DNA from 4 places in the Rhizobium sp. 21-4511-3d genome. Region 1 is predicted to be linked to each of the others. Evidence: predicted binding sites of a transcription regulator. Region 1 holds the regulator's gene; each other region holds the start of a gene.
The links. Region 1 encodes LexA, which represses DNA repair genes until DNA is damaged. Its sites were predicted from a motif close to TGTTCNNNNTGTGTTCNG; they were not measured.
Positions count from the first base shown of each region.

Region 2: ACQZ5H_RS20165 (ImuA family protein) is a predicted target of LexA. The motif match lies at 1,449-1,466, and genes of this name have one in related genera.
Region 3: ACQZ5H_RS22160 (DUF3072 domain-containing protein) is a predicted target of LexA. The motif match lies at 3,569-3,586, and genes of this name have one in related genera.
Region 4: ACQZ5H_RS17735 (2'-5' RNA ligase family protein) is a predicted target of LexA. The motif match lies at 1,662-1,679, and genes of this name have one in related genera.

Region 1 covers NZ_JBNWCF010000001.1:981,629-986,634, reverse strand. Annotated here, with positions in the region: gene kdsA (3-deoxy-8-phosphooctulonate synthase) at 1-304, opposite strand, end outside; gene ACQZ5H_RS05375 (VOC family protein) at 301-1,179, opposite strand; gene lexA (transcriptional repressor LexA) at 1,384-2,097, shown strand; gene ACQZ5H_RS05365 (ComEC/Rec2 family competence protein) at 2,078-4,537, opposite strand; gene gltA (citrate synthase) at 4,808-5,006, shown strand, end outside.
Region 2 covers NZ_JBNWCF010000009.1:111,513-116,518, forward strand. Annotated here, with positions in the region: gene ACQZ5H_RS20150 (HpcH/HpaI aldolase/citrate lyase family protein) at 1-675, shown strand, start outside; gene ACQZ5H_RS20155 (DUF1737 domain-containing protein) at 677-883, shown strand; gene ACQZ5H_RS20160 (metallopeptidase family protein) at 887-1,324, opposite strand; gene ACQZ5H_RS20165 (ImuA family protein) at 1,489-2,424, shown strand; gene ACQZ5H_RS20170 (Y-family DNA polymerase) at 2,465-3,874, shown strand; gene ACQZ5H_RS20175 (error-prone DNA polymerase) at 3,871-5,006, shown strand, end outside.
Region 3 covers NZ_JBNWCF010000010.1:199,739-204,744, reverse strand. Annotated here, with positions in the region: gene ACQZ5H_RS22180 (hypothetical protein) at 1-40, opposite strand, end outside; gene ACQZ5H_RS22175 (hypothetical protein) at 385-807, shown strand; gene ACQZ5H_RS22170 (hypothetical protein) at 1,491-1,781, opposite strand; gene ACQZ5H_RS22165 (DUF3309 family protein) at 2,906-3,085, shown strand; gene ACQZ5H_RS22160 (DUF3072 domain-containing protein) at 3,330-3,545, opposite strand; gene ACQZ5H_RS22155 (DUF72 domain-containing protein) at 3,683-4,384, shown strand; gene ACQZ5H_RS22150 (J domain-containing protein) at 4,381-4,983, opposite strand.
Region 4 covers NZ_JBNWCF010000007.1:296,056-301,061, forward strand. Annotated here, with positions in the region: gene guaA (glutamine-hydrolyzing GMP synthase) at 1-979, shown strand, start outside; gene ACQZ5H_RS17730 (methylated-DNA--[protein]-cysteine S-methyltransferase) at 996-1,559, opposite strand; gene ACQZ5H_RS17735 (2'-5' RNA ligase family protein) at 1,745-2,365, shown strand; gene ACQZ5H_RS17740 (peptidase M14) at 2,440-3,501, shown strand; gene ACQZ5H_RS17745 (ArsC family reductase) at 3,504-3,854, shown strand; gene ybaK (Cys-tRNA(Pro) deacylase) at 3,857-4,330, shown strand; gene ACQZ5H_RS17755 (MarR family winged helix-turn-helix transcriptional regulator) at 4,327-4,767, opposite strand; gene ACQZ5H_RS17760 (glutathione S-transferase family protein) at 4,842-5,006, shown strand, end outside.

The DNA of each region.
Region 1 (5,006 bases):
TGTCCGTCAGAACCGGGAAGCCGAATTCCTTCTTCAGATCAGAGAAGACTTCGAGCGACTTGTCGAGGCCGATGCCGCGCTGCGCCGAGAGCGAGGTGCGGTTGGCCTTGTCGAAGGAAGACTTGTAGACGAGGCCGATGCCGAGCTTCTTGCAGAGTTCGCTCAGAACACCGGCGATCATGAAGGCATGTTCGCGGCTTTCCATCTGACAGGGGCCAGCGATGATCGACAGCTTGCCGGCATTGGAAAAGGTAACGCGGCCAGCGCCTTCGCCGACGGCGACTTCTGCATTGGTGTTGCTCATTGGGTCTCCTCGAAGGCGAAGATCGCGCCTTGTCCCGGCGCCGGCTTCACCAATAGACGATTGTTCATATTCACGTAGGTGATCCCGTTAGCAGCCAAATGCGCCGCTGTCACGGCCAGATCAGCGACCGCAAAGACGATTGCCCGCGCCCGCAGGCCGTTATCGGTGCCAAGCGGCTCGACATCGAAATAGGCCTCCATCCCTTCTTCGGAATAGATGACGATCCGGACATTGCTGAGAGCGAAGGAAAGGCCGAAGGCGGCCTCACCGGGCGCCACGCCGCCGGTTGCCGTCTGCAACAGCGACGCGAAGGCATCGGGCTCCTCTGCGCTGAGCGCGATCTCGACGATGCCGAGAACGCCGTTGGCATGAGTCTCCAGCGCCTTGCGATCGGCCGGAAAGGCGTTGATCCGCTGGCAGGCGAAGAAGAAGACATCGGGCGCCCTCAGATCGGCGGCAAAGGCGAGCTTGAAGGCGCCGGTCGCCTGCGTTCCATCGGGCATGACGATCGGGCGCGAGAACTCCACCATGTCACCGCCGCTCAGCTGCGCGCCATCATAGGCGGCCCTGTCCGCATCGGCATCGTCAGTACCGAAGACGACCGCCGAGAATCCATCATCGCCGCAGCGGAAGCGGAAGGCCTGGTCGCGGGCGATAAAGCTGTTGCCCTTGGCGGCGGCGGCATCGCACTCCGTCTGGCTCGCGATGCCGAGCGGCTCAAGATAGGTCTTGTCGGCGAGGAAGACGCAGGCATTCTCCGTTCCGAATGGATGGCGGCCACTGGCAGCGACGGTGAAACCGAGACGGCCGAGTCGCTCGCGGGCGACATCGATATGGGTGACGGGCAGTACCAGATGATCGAGCGGATGCGTCATGGCGGTTCCCTCCGGTGAAGCCGGCAGAGATTTGCACGCCGCGCCGGGCAAAGCGCAAGCGCGGATAACCAATCCGGCAAAGAAACTTTCAAAAATGACGAAAAATGATGGGAAGTTTTACCAATATTTAGGCACTTGCGGAACACATATGGAACATATAGTGTCCGTTCTGGCTTTGTTTCACGAATCTGGGGAAAGACTTCGATGCTGACGCGCAAACAACAGGAGCTTCTCCTCTTCATTCACGAGCGGATGAAGGAGTCCGGCGTACCGCCGTCCTTCGACGAAATGAAGGATGCGCTCGACCTCGCCTCTAAGTCGGGCATTCATCGCCTGATCACAGCGCTCGAAGAGCGCGGCTTCATTCGCCGCCTACCGAACCGCGCCCGCGCACTGGAAGTCATCAAGCTGCCCGAGGCCTACAGCCCCAGCATCCAGCCGCGCCGCGGCTTCTCGCCAAGCGTCATCGAAGGCAGCCTCGGCAAGCCGCAGCCCGTCGCGCCGCCGAAGCCGGCGAACGAAGACAATAGCAGCTCGATCTCGGTTCCTGTCATGGGCCGCATCGCCGCCGGTGTGCCGATTTCCGCGATCCAGCAGAACACCCATGACATCACCGTTCCCGCCGACATGCTCGGAAACGGCGAGCACTACGCTCTTGAAGTCAAGGGCGACTCGATGATCGAGGCCGGCATTTTCGACGGCGACACGGTGATCATCCGCAATACCAATACCGCCAATGCCGGTGATATCGTCGTCGCCCTCGTCGACGATGAAGAAGCAACGCTGAAGCGCTTCCGCCGCAAGGGCGCATCGATCGCACTCGAAGCTGCCAACCCGGCTTACGAAACGCGTATCTTCGGGCCTGACCGCGTCAAGGTTCAGGGCAAGCTTGTCGGCCTTATCCGCCGCTATCACTGACGGCGATTTCATCACCGTCAAAAGTGCCGCTGCGCCAATCATAGGCGCGGTGGCGGGTCCAGGGGCGATCGAGATCCTCGAAGGATGCGGTGACTGCTGCAGCGCCTCCATCGAAGCGCAACTCGACAGAGCCTGTCTTTCTTAAAGTAGCGCCGGTAAAAAGCAGTGCGCCAGAGCGGCAGCTTTCGAGCCGCAGGCGCACCGGTGTGACGACGATATCGGATGCATCGCAGGCGGGGCCGAGGTAAGCGGCATTGTCGATGACCGTCAGCACCGAGCCGTTCTCCAGCTTTGCCGTGCACCAGGCTTTCTTTACGCAGGAAAACCGCTCTTCCCTGGCATTGGCCGCAATGGCGCTCTGCGCTTCCTGCTGTTGCGCTGATGTCAGCCTCAATCTTTCACCCGGCGGCGCGGTCGGGACCGATGTCGATGCCGATGCCGATGTGATAAAGATCGGCTCGCGATGGCTGTCCAGCACCAGAGCCCGTTTCCACTGATCGAAGATGAAACCCGGCGGGCGCTCGCGATTGGTAGCGATTGTGCTGGAACCGACGATCCCCGCCATGCTGCCGTCCTCAGCAATGACGATCTTCGGCGGCGGCTTCTCGGGAAGCATGACGACCACAAGCGTCGACAGGGCCATGATTGCCGTGCCGATATGCCTCAGCCGGGTGCGCAGCAGGGTCAGTAACAGGAAGCCCGCGACCGCGGCCGGGAAATACCAGGCAGGCAATCGGCCGACGCCGATATCACCTCCCCAGGACGAGACGGTCTTGGCGATCGCGATCACCAGATCGAGACCGAAGCCGACCACCTGCCAGGCCCAGGCATCCAGCCCGAACGGCATCAACAGCATTGCAAACAGCCCGGCCGGCATGATGACGAAGGAGATGACGGGCATGGCGGCGAGATTGGCAGGCAGGCCATAGGCCGTCAGCCGGTGAAAATGCTCGATCGAAAACAGCGCCGTCGAGAAACCGCCGATGACGGAGGTGAGCAGGATGCCGCCGAAGAAGCCGGCCGCCGATGACATGAGCCTGACGAGGCGCAATTTCGCAAAGGGCTTGTCGCGGGCCGGCCGCTCCTTCCAGAGCGCATAGCCGGCGACCAGCGCCAGCGTCGCGGCAAAGGACATCTGAAAGCTCGGCCCCATGATTTCTGAGGGCGAGATGGCGATGATGATCAGCGCCGAGAGCGCCACGTTGCGCAAACTGATCGACGGCCGGTCGAAGAACACCGCCGTCAGCATGATCGCCATCATGATGAAGGCGCGTTCGGCGGAAACCGCGAAGCCGGAAATCAGGAAATAGGCGGTGACGGCCGCAAGCGCTCCGGCAGCCGCGATCTTCTTGACCGGGTAGGCCTGGGCGACGGACGGAAACAGGCTGAGCAGCGTGCGGAACCCGACGAAGAAGATGCCGGCAGACAGCGCCATGTTGAGGCCCGATATGGCGATGATATGCGCGAGGCCTGATTGCCGGAGTGCCTCCGTAGTTTCTGCCGAAATCGCCCGCCGCTCGTCGGTCACGAGCGCGGCAGCGAAAGCGCCAGTATCGCCGGGCAAAATGCCCCTGATGCGATCGCCGATGCCGCTTCTCAACCGGTAGAGCCACTCGAAGGCGCTGTCGGTCAGCGAATGCTCGTCTGCGGCCCCCGGCCTCACCGCCGCCGGCGCCCCATAGAAAAACCCATTGGCGCCAACGCGATCGAAATAGGATGAGAACGAGAAGTCGTTGAGACCGGGGAGTGCCGGACCGGAGGGTGGCGTCAGCCGCGCCCTGCCCTTCACCCAGGTTCCCGTCTCGAACTCGGACTTGGCGCCGCGGGCGATGACAGTCACCCGGGCGGGCGGGCGTTTCACCACCGGGTTTTCGGTTGCGCGCAATGACAGCACGTAGCGCCAGCCGCCGCGGCCGTCGCTTTCCCGGCGCTCGACCCGTCCTGTGAGCGTCGTCGTCACGGCGGAATCAAGCAGGATGGTCTCGGCTCTCCACGTTTCGAATTGCGCAGTCGCGACGCCTGCCGCGACCAACGTCAATGCGGCGATCACGACGCGCATCCCCTCCCGCGCCCGATCGGTCACGATCATGAGAGTGAACAGCACCGCGATGAAGAAGAGCGGTATAATTGGCGAAACGCCATTGCCGGCCGCAAACCACGCCACGGCACCAAAGCCGAGCGCAACCGGCGCGAAGAGCATTCGGCCACCGTAGGCGAGCTCTTCGTCGGCGCATTTCGGGATGGCGCCTATCGCGCGCCTGAAGGATGATCGGAGTCGATAAGCGCTGAGCGTGGCCGGTGAGTGCCGCATCGGCACGGGCGAGAGGCCAGAATAGGCGCGCGCTGGCTCAAGATGCGGCAATTTGGCCGCATCCTCCGAAAGTTCCAGGCTGATCTCGCTGCTTTTCAACCCCGGCATGTAAAGAGCCTTGCGACCCATTAAAATACAACCAAGATGCAACCCTGCGCGCGTTTCAGCAACAATAATCGATTGAAAAAACGCAAAAAATCGTGAGTGCAAAAAGCCTAAATAAATCATCGGCTTCCGCTATGCGTTTACAGCATCGCAGGAGTGCCTAAAAGTTGATACTGCGATGCACAAAATGGCGTCACGGTAACTTGGCATTAGGCGCGCTATCATATAGCAATCTGAGCGGACGCTTAACCCTATGGCGCTTTTATGGCGCCGCCGCCAATTTGGAGGATCAGAATGACGGATCAAAGCGCAACAATCAAAATCGGCGACAAGTCCGCCAATCTTTCCGTAAAGAGCGGAACGATTGGGCCAGATGTCATCGATATCGGCGCACTCTACAAAAACACCGGCTCCTTCACGTACGATCCTGGTTTCACCTCGACCGCATCCTGTGAATCGAAGATCACCTACATCGATGGCGATGAGGGCGTTC
Region 2 (5,006 bases), on a different contig from region 1:
AATGCCCTATCCTCCGGTTTCGGCCTTGCCGATATGGAACTGGTGCGGGCTCTCGAGCCGGATGCGGTGCTGCTGCCAAAGGTGGACGAGCCGCAGGATGTGATGGCGATCAGCGACATGCTTGGCGATGCCGATGCCGCGGAAACGCTGCGGATCTGGGCGATGATCGAGACGCCGCGCGGCATCCTGAATTCGGCGGCGATCGCCGAGTTCGGGCGGACAGCCGGGTCGAGGCTCGATTGCTTCGTCGTGGGCTTGAACGACCTGCGCAAGGAAACCGGCGTTCTGCCGCAGCCGGGGCGCACTTATCTGGTGCCGTGGCTAATGCAGGTGATCCTGGCCGTCAGGGCCTATGGGCTCGATGCGATCGACAGCGTCTTCAACGATTTCAGGGATGTGGATGGCTTCGAGGCGGAATGCACCCATGCCCGCGCCATGGGTTTCGATGGCAAGATGCTGATCCATCCGGCGCAGATCGAAAGTGCAAACCGGCATTTCGGGCCTGACGACGCTGCCATTCGCGAGGCCGAAGAGATTATCGCTGCCTTTGCCGATCCTGCGACTGAAGGTCTCAACGTCATCAATTCAAACGGCCGGATGATCGAGCGCCTGCATCTTGTCCAGGCGGAAAGTCTGGTTCATAAATCCCGCCTCATTGCTGAACGGAAATCATGACATGAAGCTCTACCGCCTTCTGACCGGCCAGGACGATGCCGCATTCTGCCACCGCGTAACCGATGCCCTCAACAAGGGCTGGTCGCTGCAGGGCTCTCCCTCGGTCACCTTCAATGCCGAGACCAAGCAGGTCATTGCCGCCCAGGCGATCGTCAAGGACGTCGAAGGCAAGGACTACCACCCGGATATGAAGCTCTCCGAGCAGTAAGATTTACCGATCGGCCGCCTCTTCGGCGCTCGCCTCGATACGCTCCATGTCGTCATCGCTGAGGCCGAAATGATGGCCGATTTCGTGGATGAGGACATGGGTGATGATATCGCCGAGCGTTTCGTCGTTCTCGGCCCAGTAATCCAGGATCGGGCGGCGATAGAGGCGAATGCGGTTCGGCAGTTCGCCGGTTTCCATCGTGAACCGTTCCGAAATGCCCCTGCCCTCGAAAAGGCCGAGCAGGTCGAAGGGCGTTTCCAGCGCCATGTCCTCGAAAACGTCGTCATCCGGGAAATCTTCGATCTCGATCGTCAGATTGGCGGTAAGCGAACGGAATTCATCCGGCAGGTGGCTGTAGGCCTCCATCGCCAGGGATTCAAATGTGCTGAGCGTCGGAGCATGGCGATCGCGCCAATCCTCGCTCTGGTCTATGCGGGCCATCAAAAACCCCTTTCTCTGCCGCCCATATAGAACCTTTGTGAAGGATTTTCGAGTGTGGAATCAATGGCAGGAATAAATTCACAACAAACGGCTGTTGACTCTTCCGGCAAGCTCTGGAATCCATAAGAACATAACAGGAACAATTCTGATCTGGAGTGAACGTCATGGCACAGACGGCCGTGACGCGCGAGCGGCTTTTTGGGCTCCGCGAAACCATTGCAAAGCTTGAAGGAAAACCGGTGCCGGCGCTTGCGGCAGCCGAACAGGAGGCGCTGGGTAAGGGAAATGCACCGCGAAAGAGGGACGAGACACCACGGTTTTCCTTTGGCATTCCGGAGCTGGACGAGGCGCTCGAAGGTGGATTGCCGCTCGATGCACTGACAGAAATCCGCACGAAGATGTTTCTCGATGCTGGCAGCAGCAGCGGATTTGCGCTGGCGATCGCTGCAGCTTTGCAGCATCGGGCCGAGGAAAAAAATCCCGTCCTCTGGATCGCTGACAAGGTCGGCACGATCGAGGCAGGGGTGCCCTATGCCGTCGGGCTGAAGGATTTCGGATTGCGGCCGGAGCTTTTCCTGCATGCGAGCCCCAGAAAACTGGAGGATGCGCTCTGGCTTGCGGAAGCGGCGCTGGAAAGCGGCGCCTTCGTGACGACGATCCTGGAAATCCGCGGCAATCCGAAATCCTTCGGCCTTGCCGAGAGCCGGCGCTTTCACCTGCGGGCGAAATCGGCTGGTCGCTCCCTGCTGCTGCTGCGGCAATCAGGAGAGGAGGAGGCAAGTAGCGCACATTTCCGTTTTCTTGCCGGGCCCGCGCCTGCGCGGGAGCGGCCCCTGCCGGATGGTTCGATGCTGGGCGGTAGCATCGGCAATCCGGTCTTTCATCTCACCCTGGAGAAGAGCCGCAATCCGGCCCCCCTCTCCCTCTTCCTGGAGTGGAATCCCCATGACCGCCAGTTTCTCCATGTCGACCAACCAGCCGTTACTCGCTTTCCAGAGCAGCGGGCAGCGCATTCTGGCGCTGTACTTCCCACATCTTTCGACCGACAGGATCGCCCGAAAGCGGTGGGGCCTCTCGTGGCGTTCGAAAGGGCGTCCTGAGGCGGCTCCGATCGTCTGCTCTGGTCGCTCCGACAATACGATGCGGCTGACGGCGCTGGACGAGAAGGCGGAGAAACTCGGCCTCAAGAAGGGTCTCGGCGTCGCCGAAGCCCGCGCCATCCACCCGATCATCGATGTCGTGGAAGAAGATGCGCCAGCCGACAAACGCCTGCTCGAGGCCGTCGCCGACTGGTGTGACCGCTATACGCCTCTGGTCGCTCTCGACGGCAAGGACGGGCTCTTCCTCGACATAACCGGCTGCTCGCATCTCTTCGGTGGCGAGCGGGCGATGCTGAAGGATATCCTGTCGCGCCTTGCCGGCATGGGCTTCGATATCCGCGGCGCGATTTCCTCGTCACCGGGACTATCCTGGGCCGTCAGCCGTTTCGGCGAAGGCGGTGTGATTGCGGAGGACGAGGCGGAAGCGGTTCTCGAGCCCCTGCCGGTCACGGCGCTGCGGCTGGATGTATCTGTCATAGAGGCATTGCAAAAGCTCGGCCTGCGCTATGTCGGCGATCTCATGCAGGCGCCGCGCGCGCCGCTCACCCGCCGCTTTGGCGGCAGTGTTCTTTTGCGGCTCGATCAGGCATTGGGACACGATGAAGAACCGGTCTCTCCCCGTCTGCCGGTCGCCAGCCTGTCGGCCGAGCGCCGGCTTGTTGATCCCATTACCGCCGAAGAAGAGATCATTTCTCTTGCCAGCCAGGTCGCGCATTGTCTGAAGCCCTCCTTTGAAACCCAGGGCGTCGGAGGCCGGGTCTTCGAGCTGGTCCTGTTCCGGGTGGATGGATGCGTCTTTCGAATTGCGGCCGGGGCGTCCCGGCCTTTGCGGGATCCGCAGCGTATTGCCGGTCTGTTTTCCGAACGCCTGACAGCAATCCATGAGGATATCGATGCGGGATACGGTTTCGAAATCCTGCGGATCAATGTTCTCCGGCATGAGAACTTCCATAATATTCAGGACGATTTTGAAGGGGGCAGGCAATCACAGGTCTCGCTTGCCGTCTTCGTCGATAAGGTATCGGCCCGTCTCGGCGAGGAATGCCTGACCCGTTTTGAATTGCGCGAAAGCCATATCCCGGAGCGGGCAACCTTTGCCGTTCCGGCCATTCAAGTCCTCGACAGAGCGCCGGTGGAGGTAACGCCACCCACGGCAAAGAGCGAGCGGCCTGCTCGCCTGCTTCCGGCGCCTGAATTGATGGAAGCGTTTGCCGCCGAGGTTCCGGATGGCGCGCCGGCACATTTCCGCTGGCGACGCATCCGTCACCGTGTCCTGAAGAGCGAAGGGCCGGAGCGGATCGCCATGGAGTGGTGGATCGATGGCGTCGGCGCCAAGGAGCGCGACTATTTCAGCGTCGAGGACGAGCAGGGCTATCGTTTCTGGATCTATCGCGAAGGTCACTATGGGCCGGATACCCCGCAATGGTTCATGCATGGAATTTTCGCATGAACCCGGCCTTCTTCGAGATAGGAGCGAAAACCAACTTCTCCTTTCTGGAGGGTGCCTCCAAGCCTGAGGAGATCGTCACCCAGGCGGCCCTTCTCGGTCTCTCCGGCATCGGGATCGCCGACAGAAATTCCGTGGCCGGCGTCGTGCGCGCCTATGCCCAGACGAAGGTCCTCCGCGGCAAGTATGAGCGAAAGCTGGCGGGCCGGTTGGAAAAGGGAGAGGAGGAAGAAGAGATACTGGATCCCGTGCCGTTTCAGCCGGGAGCGCGGCTCGTCTTCTGCGATCAGACGCCTGAGATTCTGGCTTATCCGAAAGACCGAAAGGGCTGGGGTCATCTCTGCCGATTGCTGAGTGCCGGAAATCTGAAGGAGGGTGCGGTAAAGGGGACCTGTCTTCTGGAGGAAGCGGATCTCATGGAATGGGGCGATGACATTATGCTTGCTGTCGTGCCCGATCCCAAGCTCATCAAGGATAGCGATCGGCGTGGCGTCTTCCTGGATTGTCTCCGCCGCCTCAAGGACCGCTTCCGTTCCAATCTCTTTTTGGCATTGACCCCATCCTACAACGGTCACGATGCGCTGACATTTGCGGCCTTTGCCAATATGGCGGCAGACATCGGCGTGCCGCTGATGGCGACCAATCAGCCGCTCTACCACGCAAGAACACGCAGGCCGCTATCCGATGTGGTGACGTCCATACGCGAGCATGTATCGATCCCCCGGGCTGGTTTTCTTCTGGCGCCGAATGCGGAACGCTATCTCAAGGAAGGCCGGGAAATGGCGCGGCTCTTCAGGAACTACCCGGAGGCGATTGAGAATACCGGCCATTTTTTTGCTCAGCTGAAATTCTCCCTGGACGAGATCAGTCACAACTATCCGGAGGAGAACGCGTCCGGCGAAACGGCTTATGAGACACTCGACCGGCTGACGCGGGCCGGTGCGGTGAAGCGGTATCATCCCGGTGAAGTTCCGAAGAAGATCCAGGATCAGATCGACTATGAACTCGATCTGGTCAGGCAGAAAAACTATGCATCCTATTTCCTGACGGTTCATCGGATCGTCCAGCATGCGCGCTACGACAAGAAGATACTCTGCCAAGGGCGTGGCTCGGCAGCCAACTCCGTCATCTGCTA
Region 3 (5,006 bases), on a different contig from region 1:
CGCCTCGACGATAGATTTCGGTCGCTTTTGCAAAAATCATGACGTCTCCCTCGCTGCGCCCGCTCAGGCGTGCGCGCGATCCTTCGGAAGTAGGAGGAGCAAGGTGTTAGTCAACTCATCCGAAAGCGGTAGAGCGCGGCCAGCAGACGTGCATCAGCCGATCTCAACGTCCGGCTTTCGCAGGAGGCCGGGCACTGCCCGGCAGCCTCGATGATATTAGGTCTTCAATCGTCCTTTTGCGTCGCAACTTGCTCGGTCATTGCGGCGCGGTGCAAGCGGCGGTCTTTGCCGCGTGAAACCCTCGTCACCTCGCTACTTATATCTCGACTTTCTTCTGCCGCCATGCAACTAAAGATCGTCTGCCTTAGTGCCCAGGGGATTGATGTGTCAGTCAGCTATGACGAAATTCTGGCCGCAGCAAATGCAGCACTGGAGCCAACGGCTGCGGCATATACAGCGGTGCACGACAATGCTGGCAGCGCGAAGGTCAAGGCAGCGGTCGCACGTGCCTGGAAGACAGTTCACGAAGCAGCAGAGCTTGTCTTAGAGGCGGATCAACATGCGCTGAAGCGCTCGACATTTCGCGGCAACGACTTGAAAGAGTTGATCGGCATTGGAGTGGCCTTGGTGGAAGGGTCGATGAAGAAGACCATGGAACAACCGCGCCAGGTCGCCAATCTTTTGCGTGAGATCGAGACGGTGCTCCGAAACGTGTTCCGCTCGCTGAAAATCGTCGACGCGAGAGTTGAGGCTATCACAAAATTAACGAGCCCAGAACCCATTCGTGCCTCGTCGTCGGAGCGCTGACCGTGCCTTGACAGGCCGGGGTGGCATGTGGCGTGCAGTTCGGCTGTCGCGGGACCGTCGACCTCTCAATATCTTTAGAAACTCGCGGCGACTACGCTCATCGATCACGACCTTCCTCACGCCTTGGTTGTACGCTTTAGGTGTCAGCTGCTCCAGCGGTGTCTTCAACGCGTCCCACTGACCACACTATTGGCGCTTGGCCCCAAGCTGACGATATCAAGGAGCTCAGACATGCTGAAGAAGACCACTCCGAGCAGGACAAAAATTGCCAAGCTGAGCAGCGCCGTTCGTTTTTTCATAGCGCAGAGCTAACGCAGTAGCGACACGCAACAATCGGACTTAGGTCCGACGTCTTTCTAAGATTTCCAAGTTCTGCAGTCTTGTCGGCCGGGGTTGACGTCGCTGAGGCCTCGGCGCGAGCTCTTGCGGGGATATAGAACACCGCAAAGAAGCCTCGACAATTGCGCGGAGCTCGTCCATCGAGGCGGGCGCCGCTCGCCCAACAGGCGCGTCCTTTCGCGACGGACACCGGCAAACCGTGCGCACGAAGCTCACGACACCGTCCCGCATGGTGTGTACCACAATTTTGTTGACGATCGGCCGATGCAGTTGCAACTCCCGGCGGAGGCGTATCGCGGTCGATGATTGCTTGAGCCGAGGCGCCAATCCTGACGATGGGCAATTCACCGACTGTTGCGCTCGATCAGGCGATTGAGCTTGCCGTTGCCCCAGGAGTGATAAGATGCTCGAACCGGATTTCGGGGCTGCGGGGCAAGGCGGCGGTTGATGACGGACGAAAACAGCAGACGCTTGAGACGCGCATGGCCTCGGACGCCATGGCTGTACAAGTCGTGAAGCAGGGCGCGAATTTCGAACCATTCATCCTCTGATGAGATCGGCAGATCCTCCTCCAGCTCGCGCAGTATCTGGAGACAGGTTTCGCTCAACGGAGATTCTGTGCTTTCTTCCACCATGTTACAGGGACGATCCGCGCTCCAAGCTGGTAAGACACTTAAATTCGGTCAGACGTTTAAACGAAAATTGCAATTACGAAAAGCCCGCCGTACTTAAGGAGGCACCCCACAATGTCGGTTCTGCTGCTCAAGCCTCGCCGGCGAGGGTCTTGATCAATTCGAACAGGCTTTGTGATCATGACGAATGCTTATTCAGCGGGCCTGCCTCTTGGGGAGGCGGCGGGTCTTTGACTGCAAGAAGTGCAGCGTCGTGATCGTCAGTGTGGATATTTCTTCACCGAAAGGCACTACCGGAGTGGTCCCGGGTATGCCCGCAACTGCTGCAATCGGCCAACCCAATCCGGTCCGACCTAGTTCGTATTGTTGCACGTCCTGAAACACAATGGCCAGCTTCTCAGGCAGAGCGGCTGAGATATTTTCAGCATTCTTCTCCGGCTTTGCAAACGCGCGCCCACATCAACGTCGACCTGCGACGGGATGGAAGGCGGACGTCGTGACATGACGGATCGTTTCCGATGTGTGGTCTCGGTAGAGGACGCGTGGGATGCGAAGAGGCAATCCGACCGATCGGCGCGAATGTTCCTGCAAGCGCCGTAAGCGAAGAATGACACGAATGAAGGTGGTGAGCATTCTGTCGGTCTAGCCCGTCAAGCAGCGCCCCGGTATGCCGTCACTCGCTGCCGGGGTGTTGCGACGCAGTCTGAAAGCGGCAGGTGGGCTAGGCACTACCGCAATGGCCGCAACTGCCCCCGGCGGTCAAAGTCCTGCAAGTTGAGGACGTCGACCATCCGGTCGGCTTCTGGTCCGTCCAAGCAGTCGAGCGTGACGCCATGAAACTCTGCCGGCCATCCCGTAAATATGTCGATGACGGAATAATTCCGATCAAACGGGTTCTTCGAGATTTGGTAGCGTAAATGATCCATTGTGAAGACAAAATAACGTCGGTGCCACCGCGATCAAGAGGCTTGAGGGTCAGCTGCCACTCCTATCAGAACGGCTTTGTAAGGCGAGCCCGATTCGCTCGCGCATCAAGTTGGAGGCAACCTAGACATAAGGACTCTGGGCCCTAACTAACTGATTGCAGTGCCGTAATGGCAAAACTATCAATGACGAAGGATGCTCATATGACAACACTCATAATCATCATTGTTCTTATACTCCTCCTCGGCGGCGGCGGCGGCTACTACGCCCATGGCAGATATGGCGGGCGCGGCTTGGGGGGCGTGCTTGGCCTTGTCGTTGTCATCCTGTTGGTACTTTGGCTGCTTGGTGCGCTGCATGGAGGCGCTGCCCCGCCAGTGTGATCTGCCAGGTTGGGTGGCGGCAGAGGTCGCCACCCGCCCCATGCCTTGGACAATTCGATCGAGCAGAGGCGGCGCGCATGGCCCTAATGAGACCCGGCCGATGGCGATCGCGTTGAACTTCGATGTCATGACGGCTACGGCGGCGAGACCTCCAGAGCACGATAGTCGATCGTTGCCAATGCCGTTTGCACCCGACGCAAGTCAGCCGCGTCGAAAGCACCTTGTGCGCCGGCGCGCCCCTTCGTCATTCCAGGTCGAGTGAGCGGCGTAGGTCCTCGATCCGCTTGGAGGCCTTTGCTTTTGTCAGGTCTTCCGAGAAGGCGTCAGAGCGGTGGGCCTGCTCCGACAAGGTCTTGAGGTAGGAGCTTTGCGCCCCGGTCATTGGCTCGTCGCCACTCACCCAGTCGTCCGGGTCCTTCTGTGTGTTCGACGAACTGTCCGGTTTTGAATTTTCACGCATGCCGATCTCCTGAAAACTGAAGTCGTTCCCCAAACGTTCCGGAAGCGCGGTGGTTCCAATCTATGTTGGTTGGCGTGGAACCAGGCCCAGGTCTGCTCCGTTTCGCCTTGATGATTGTCAGCTGCGAGGACATCGATTTGCCGACCATCGCTACGGCAGGCTGGTCCATTCCAAAGAAAAACGCCGATCGGTTCGCTGAAGAAGGAAGCGCCCTGACACGATATGCTTCCATCTTCGACGGCGTAGAGATCAATTCGACCTTCTACCGCCGACACCGGCCGTCCACCTTCGCGCGATGGGTCGACGCAGTACCGGATGCATTCCTGTTCTCGGTAAAGCTTCCGAAGGAGGTCACTCACGAGCGAGCGATGAGAGACATCGCTGCGCCGTTCCAGACGTTCCTTGGCGATATCGCACCATTGGACAAAAAGCGCGGACCTCTTCTTTGCCAGCTGCCGCCGTCGCTTGCCTTTAATGCTGAGGTGCTCGCACCGGCCTTCAGGATAATGCGCGACGCCGATGATGGACCGGTTGTTGTTGAGGCACGACACGCGAGCTTTTCGTGCAGCGAGGCATTGGATCTATTAAAGACATATGCGATGGACCGTGTTCTTGCAGATCCTGCGCCGGTCTGGCCAGCAAACGATTTTGACAGGCGACCAAGATACATTCGTCTGCATGGCACGCCAAAAATTTACTGTTCAAGCTACAGCAAGGAGGAAATCCGTTCATTCTGCGATCTGCTGGCGTCGGACAGCTGGTGCGTTTTCGACAATACAGCTTCGGGCGCTGCAATCGAAAACGCAATGACGATGCGCCAGCTCCGCGAGCCATCCTAACAGAAGCCGCTGCCTTTGAGGATTCTATAGGCATTGATCGTGGCCCTAAGGCGATCCTCCGACTGCCGATCCCCGCTATTGGCGTCCGGATGGTCGAGTTTAAGCCGCTCTTTATATCGACGTCTTATGTCGTCTGCGGTGGCATCACGCGGGAGCGCGAGCGTGTCAAAGGCCTGGGCTTCAAGTGGCCTCAGCTTTCGCAACGAAATAGTGCCGGTCGGCTGGACGGCTTTTCCGCGCGCTTTCAGTGACTTTGCCGAACCCGAGGGTATCGACGAGGGCAGTGGCGTCTCCAAAGCCTGGTGATTTGTTCTGACGCCACGCGCCGGAATTCTGCCAGCGGCGGCGTCGAGCTGATATCTCGCGACGACGGGGTCTGATTTGCCTGGCGAGTAGTCGTAGCCCTTGCTGTACTGTCTCGAGTGTCCAGCGCAAAACATCAGGTAGAGCCCATCGGCGGCGCCCCCAACCGGTGCGCGGTGAGTGCCGGCGCTTTCGCACCCTTCCCACTGACACTTAGGGCCAGTCTGCTCCTGAGTTGCGCTGCGCCGTCCACTGCGTGTTGGCCGGATGCCAACGAAGATCTTATTATCGCTCATTGGACTGCTATATGGCGAACACT
Region 4 (5,006 bases), on a different contig from region 1:
CATCGCCGGTATCAAGGGCGACTGGTCGATGTCGGCCTACCGCCAGAAGGCGGTCGACGAGATCCGCAAGCAGGTCGGCGACAAGCGCGTCCTCTGCGCGCTCTCCGGCGGCGTCGATAGCTCGGTTGCGGCCCTGCTGATCCACGAGGCCATCGGCGACAAGCTGACCTGCGTGCTCGTCGATCACGGCCTGATGCGCAAGGACGAGGCGGCCAATGTCGTCGCCATGTTCCGCGAACACTACAATCTGCACCTGATCCATGTCGATGCCTCCGACAAGTTCATCGGCGAACTCGAAGGCGTCAGCGATCCTGAAACGAAGCGCAAGATTATCGGCCGCCTCTTCATCGAGACCTTCGAGGAAGAGGCCAAGAAGCTCGGCGGCGCCGACTTCCTCGGCCAGGGCACGCTTTACCCCGATGTCATCGAAAGCGTTTCCTTCACCGGCGGCCCGTCGGTGACGATCAAGTCGCACCATAATGTCGGCGGCCTGCCGGAGCGCATGAACATGCAGCTCGTCGAGCCGCTGCGCGAACTCTTCAAGGACGAAGTACGCGTACTCGGCAAGGAGCTCGGCCTGCCCGATAGCTTCATCGGCCGCCACCCCTTCCCGGGTCCGGGTCTCGCGATCCGCTGCCCGGGCGGCATCACCCGCGAAAAGCTGGAGATCCTGCGCGAAGCTGATGCCATCTATCTCGACGAGATCCGCAAGGCCGGCCTCTACGACGCGATCTGGCAGGCATTCGCCGTGCTGCTGCCGGTCCAGACCGTCGGCGTCATGGGCGACGGCCGCACCTACGAATTCGTCTGCGCGCTGCGCGCCGTGACCTCGGTCGACGGCATGACGGCGGATTTCTATCACTACGATATGGAATTCCTCGGCCGCGCCGCGACCCGCATCATCAACGAAGTCCGCGGCATCAACCGCGTGGTCTACGACGTGACGAGCAAGCCGCCCGGCACGATCGAGTGGGAGTGATCCTCACTCCCACGGCCTAGAAGCCAAGCGACTGCTGGGCCGGCTCGGGCGGGCCCAGGTTGACGCCTTCGAGCTCCAGCATCCTTGCTTTCGAATTCGACCCGCCAGGGGCGGAGAAGCCGCCGAGCTTGCCGCCGGCTGCGAGCACCCGGTGGCAGGGGATGATGAGGGCGACCGGGTTTTTGGCCATGGCCTGACCGACGTCGCGGGCCGCTTCCGGGCCGCGGCCGAGCTCCTTGGCGAGCGTGCCATAGGTCGTCGTCCGGCCCCAGCCGACGCGGCGGGCGGCGGCATAGATTTCCCGGAAGAACTCGTGCTGATTGGACAGATCCACCACCACATCCGAGAAGTCCACGGTCTCTCCGGCGAAGTAGCGTTTGACGGACTCGATCGTCGCTGCGACCGCGGCTGGCGGATCGGCGCTCACGCCTGACGACAGGCGTCTTAGCAAGAGCTGCTCGGTCGAACTTTCAGTCTTTGTCGGCAGCTGGAAGCGGGTGATTCCGGCCGCATTCCAGGCGATGCCGCAATAGCCGCCAGCGGTCTTGAATATGCAGTAGTGATGCGTTGCCTCGCTCATGACGCAACCTCCATGATTGACTGTCCTCAAGATCGTATGCGCACAGCGGAGCTTCAACCCGTTTCTTGCCTGATGCACAGGGGTAGCGTTGGAGTGATTATTTGTTCTCTTTTTGTTCTTGTCAATCACCACCCGCCTTGCTAGCCTTTTGGCCTTCACGAGGAGGCGGCGAAGGCCGATTGACGATGAGAGCACAAAACCAGAGCGAATTCACGTTCGGACCACCGGCCAGTGAAATACCGCCAAGCCGCGCCGGTGGACCGGCGCACAAGCCCTGCAACGTCTATTTCGCTCTGCGCCCAGACGAGCGCGCCGCCGAACAGGCAAGGCGGCTGGCAGGCGAGCTGCGGCGCCGCTTCGGCTTGCGGGAGAGAGCGCGGCCGAAGCGGCTGCTCCATGTCTCGCTCTGCCATCTCGGCGAATGGGACGAGATTCCGCCGAGCATGCTTTTTGACGGGCTCGCGGCGGCAGCGGCCGTGCGGATGCGGCCTTTCAAGCTGACCTTTCGCCGTGCCGTCAGTTTCCGTCAGGGCAAGCCGGCGCTCGTGCTGCGGGCCGACGAAGGACGGCAGGAGATCCTTTCGCTGCATGCGCAGCTGGCGCTGGCGCTGATGAACCGTGGTGTCAGCGTTCGGGTTCAGCCGAAACTCGAGCCGCATATGACGCTGCTTTACGACTATCGCAGCGTGCCGGAAACGATCCTGGCCGAGCCGATCGCCTGGACGGCAAGGTCCTTCGTGCTGATCAACAGCCTCACCGGCGAGGGCCGGCATGTGGACATCGAGGAATGGCCGCTGCTGGGCTAGCCTCCATTGGCGCTTGCGCCGCGCCGGTGGAGTTGCTTAAAGCTCCTGCACAGAGAATTTGGGAGTGCTGAACAGTGGATATTCGAGAGATCATCATTCCCGGCGATACGCCGGGTATCGAGTGGCGCCTGCCGGTGCTGCATTTCAAGGGCAACGATCCGCAGGCACCGAAGATCTATCTGCAGGCAGCGCTTCATTCCAACGAACTGCCGGGAACGGCCGTGCTGCATTTTCTCTGCGGCAAGCTGCGCAAGGCCGAGAGCGAGGGACGGATCGCAAGCGACATCACCGTCGTGCCGCAGGCCAATCCGATCGGCGCCGCGCAGTCGCATTTCGGCGAGATGCAGGGCCGCTTCGACTTGGGCACCCGCACCAATTTCAATCGCGATTTCCCGCTGATTTCGCTGCGGGACCGCGCCGGCCTGATCGAAAACCTTGACCGCTACCGCGCCGCCGACCGCCTGAAGCGCGAGCTGATCCACATGGCGCTCGGCGCCGATCTGGTGCTCGACCTGCATTGCGATGACGAGTCGCTGCAATATGCCTATATCGACGAGGCCTTCTGGCCGGAGGCGAGCGATCTGGCGAGCGCGCTGTCGATGGATGCCGTGCTGCTGTCGGATGGCGAAAGCTCGGCCTTCGAGGAGGCTGTCGGCTTTGCTTGGAAATACGAAGTTCCCGGCGAGAAGCGCAGCCGTCTGCCCGGCAAGCTTTCCACCACGCTCGAGCTGCGCGGCCGCCGCGATGTCTATCCCGGCATGGCAAGCGCCGATGCCGATGGGCTCCACGCATTCCTCGCCGCGCGTGGCGCGGTGACGGGCGAAACAGAGCCGCTCGCCGCCTTTGCCGGTCCAGCTGCACCGCTCGACAATATCGAGATGATCCGCACGCCGGTGGCCGGCACCGTACTCTTCCACCGCAATATCGGCGAGACGGTTTCGACCGGCGACCTGCTGGCGACCATCGTGACGAAGCCCGGCATGGCGGATGGCGAAGTCGAAGTTCGCGCTCCGCAGGCTGGCCTGATCGTGACCCGGATTTCCGACCGCCTGGTGCGCCGCCGCGGCGACCTGATGAAGATTGCCTGCGAAGCTCCGAGCACGGCGCTGCGCAAGGCCGGAACGCTGGAAGACTGATCATGGCAACGACAATTTACGGCATCAAGAACTGCGACACGATGAAGAAGGCCCGCACCTGGCTCGACGAGCACGATGCAGCCTACGACTTCCACGACTACAAGGCCTCCGGCATCGACCGGGCGCATCTGGAAGCCTGGATCGACAAGGCCGGTTGGGAAACGGTGCTCAATCGCGCCGGAACGACCTTCCGCAAGCTGCCGGATGCTGAGCGCGAAAACCTCACGCGCGAGAAGGCCATTGCCCTGATGCTGGCGCAGCCGTCGATGATCAAGCGGCCCGTGCTGGAGCATGGCGGCAAGCTGCTGATCGGCTTCAAGCCTGAGGCCTATGCCGCGGAATTCGGACAGTAATCATGTCGAAGACGACGCGCGCCACGCAGGTTCTGGCAAAGTCCGTCGTGCAATTCACCGTGCATACCTATGACTACGACCCGAATGCCGAGCGCGTCGGCCTGCAGGCCGCAGAGGCGCTCGGCGAAGAGCCGCACCGCGTGCTGAAGACGTTGATGGCCGAAGTCGACGGCAAGCCCGTCTGCGTCGTTGTGCCGTCGGACCGAGAAGTCAGCATGAAGAAGCTTGCTGCCGCATTTGGCGGCAAGACTGCCAACATGATGAAGCCCGCCGATGCCGAGCGCCTGACCGGCTATCACGTCGGCGGCATCAGCCCTTTCGGCCAGAAGAAGCTTGTTCCCACCGCCTTCGAGGAAGCGGCGCTTGCCGAGCCGCTGGTTTACATGAATGGCGGGCAGCGCGGGCTGCAGGTGAGGCTTGCGCCGGCGGATGCCGTTAAGGCGCTCAACGCCAAAGCAGCTTCGCTGATCGCCTAGGCAAACCTCTTCAGAAGCCCCGAGATCGCGCCCGCAGAGGCATCGTCGAGCTTCGAGCCGACATGCCTGTCGATCGCCTTCCCATAGACGGTCCACATCCGTTCCCGAAGGGCGCGGCCGCTGTCCGTCACGGCAACCCATCTGCCGCGGCCATCGTCCGCAAATGTCTCGCGGATCACAAAGCCCTCGCGCTCGAGACGATCGATCAGACGGGAGAGATTATATTGCGCCAACAGCGTCCGCTCTTCGATTTCGAAGGGACGCAAGCGGCCATCCTGCGCACGAACGAGCTCCCACAGAACATCATACCACCCAAGCGGCGGCATCCCCGCCTTCTTCAGGTCGGCCTCGATTGCCTGCAGCAGTTTCTGCTGGGCGCGCATGATGCCGATCCAGGCTTGGGTGACGGCATCTGGTGGGATCGTTTCTCCGGACATGAATGTGATTACATCTATCTTGACGGAGGCGGCAACCCTATTTATATGCATTTGCATCTATTTTGGAGAATCCCATGCAGAAGCTTACCCTGATCTCCCATCATCTCTGCCCCTATGTGCAACGCGCGGCGATCGCGCTCGGCGAGAAAGGCGTGCCCTTCGAGCGGATACTGATCGACCTCGCCAACAAGCCGGACTGGTTCCTGAAGATCTCGCCGCTCGGCAAGGTTCCGCTGCTG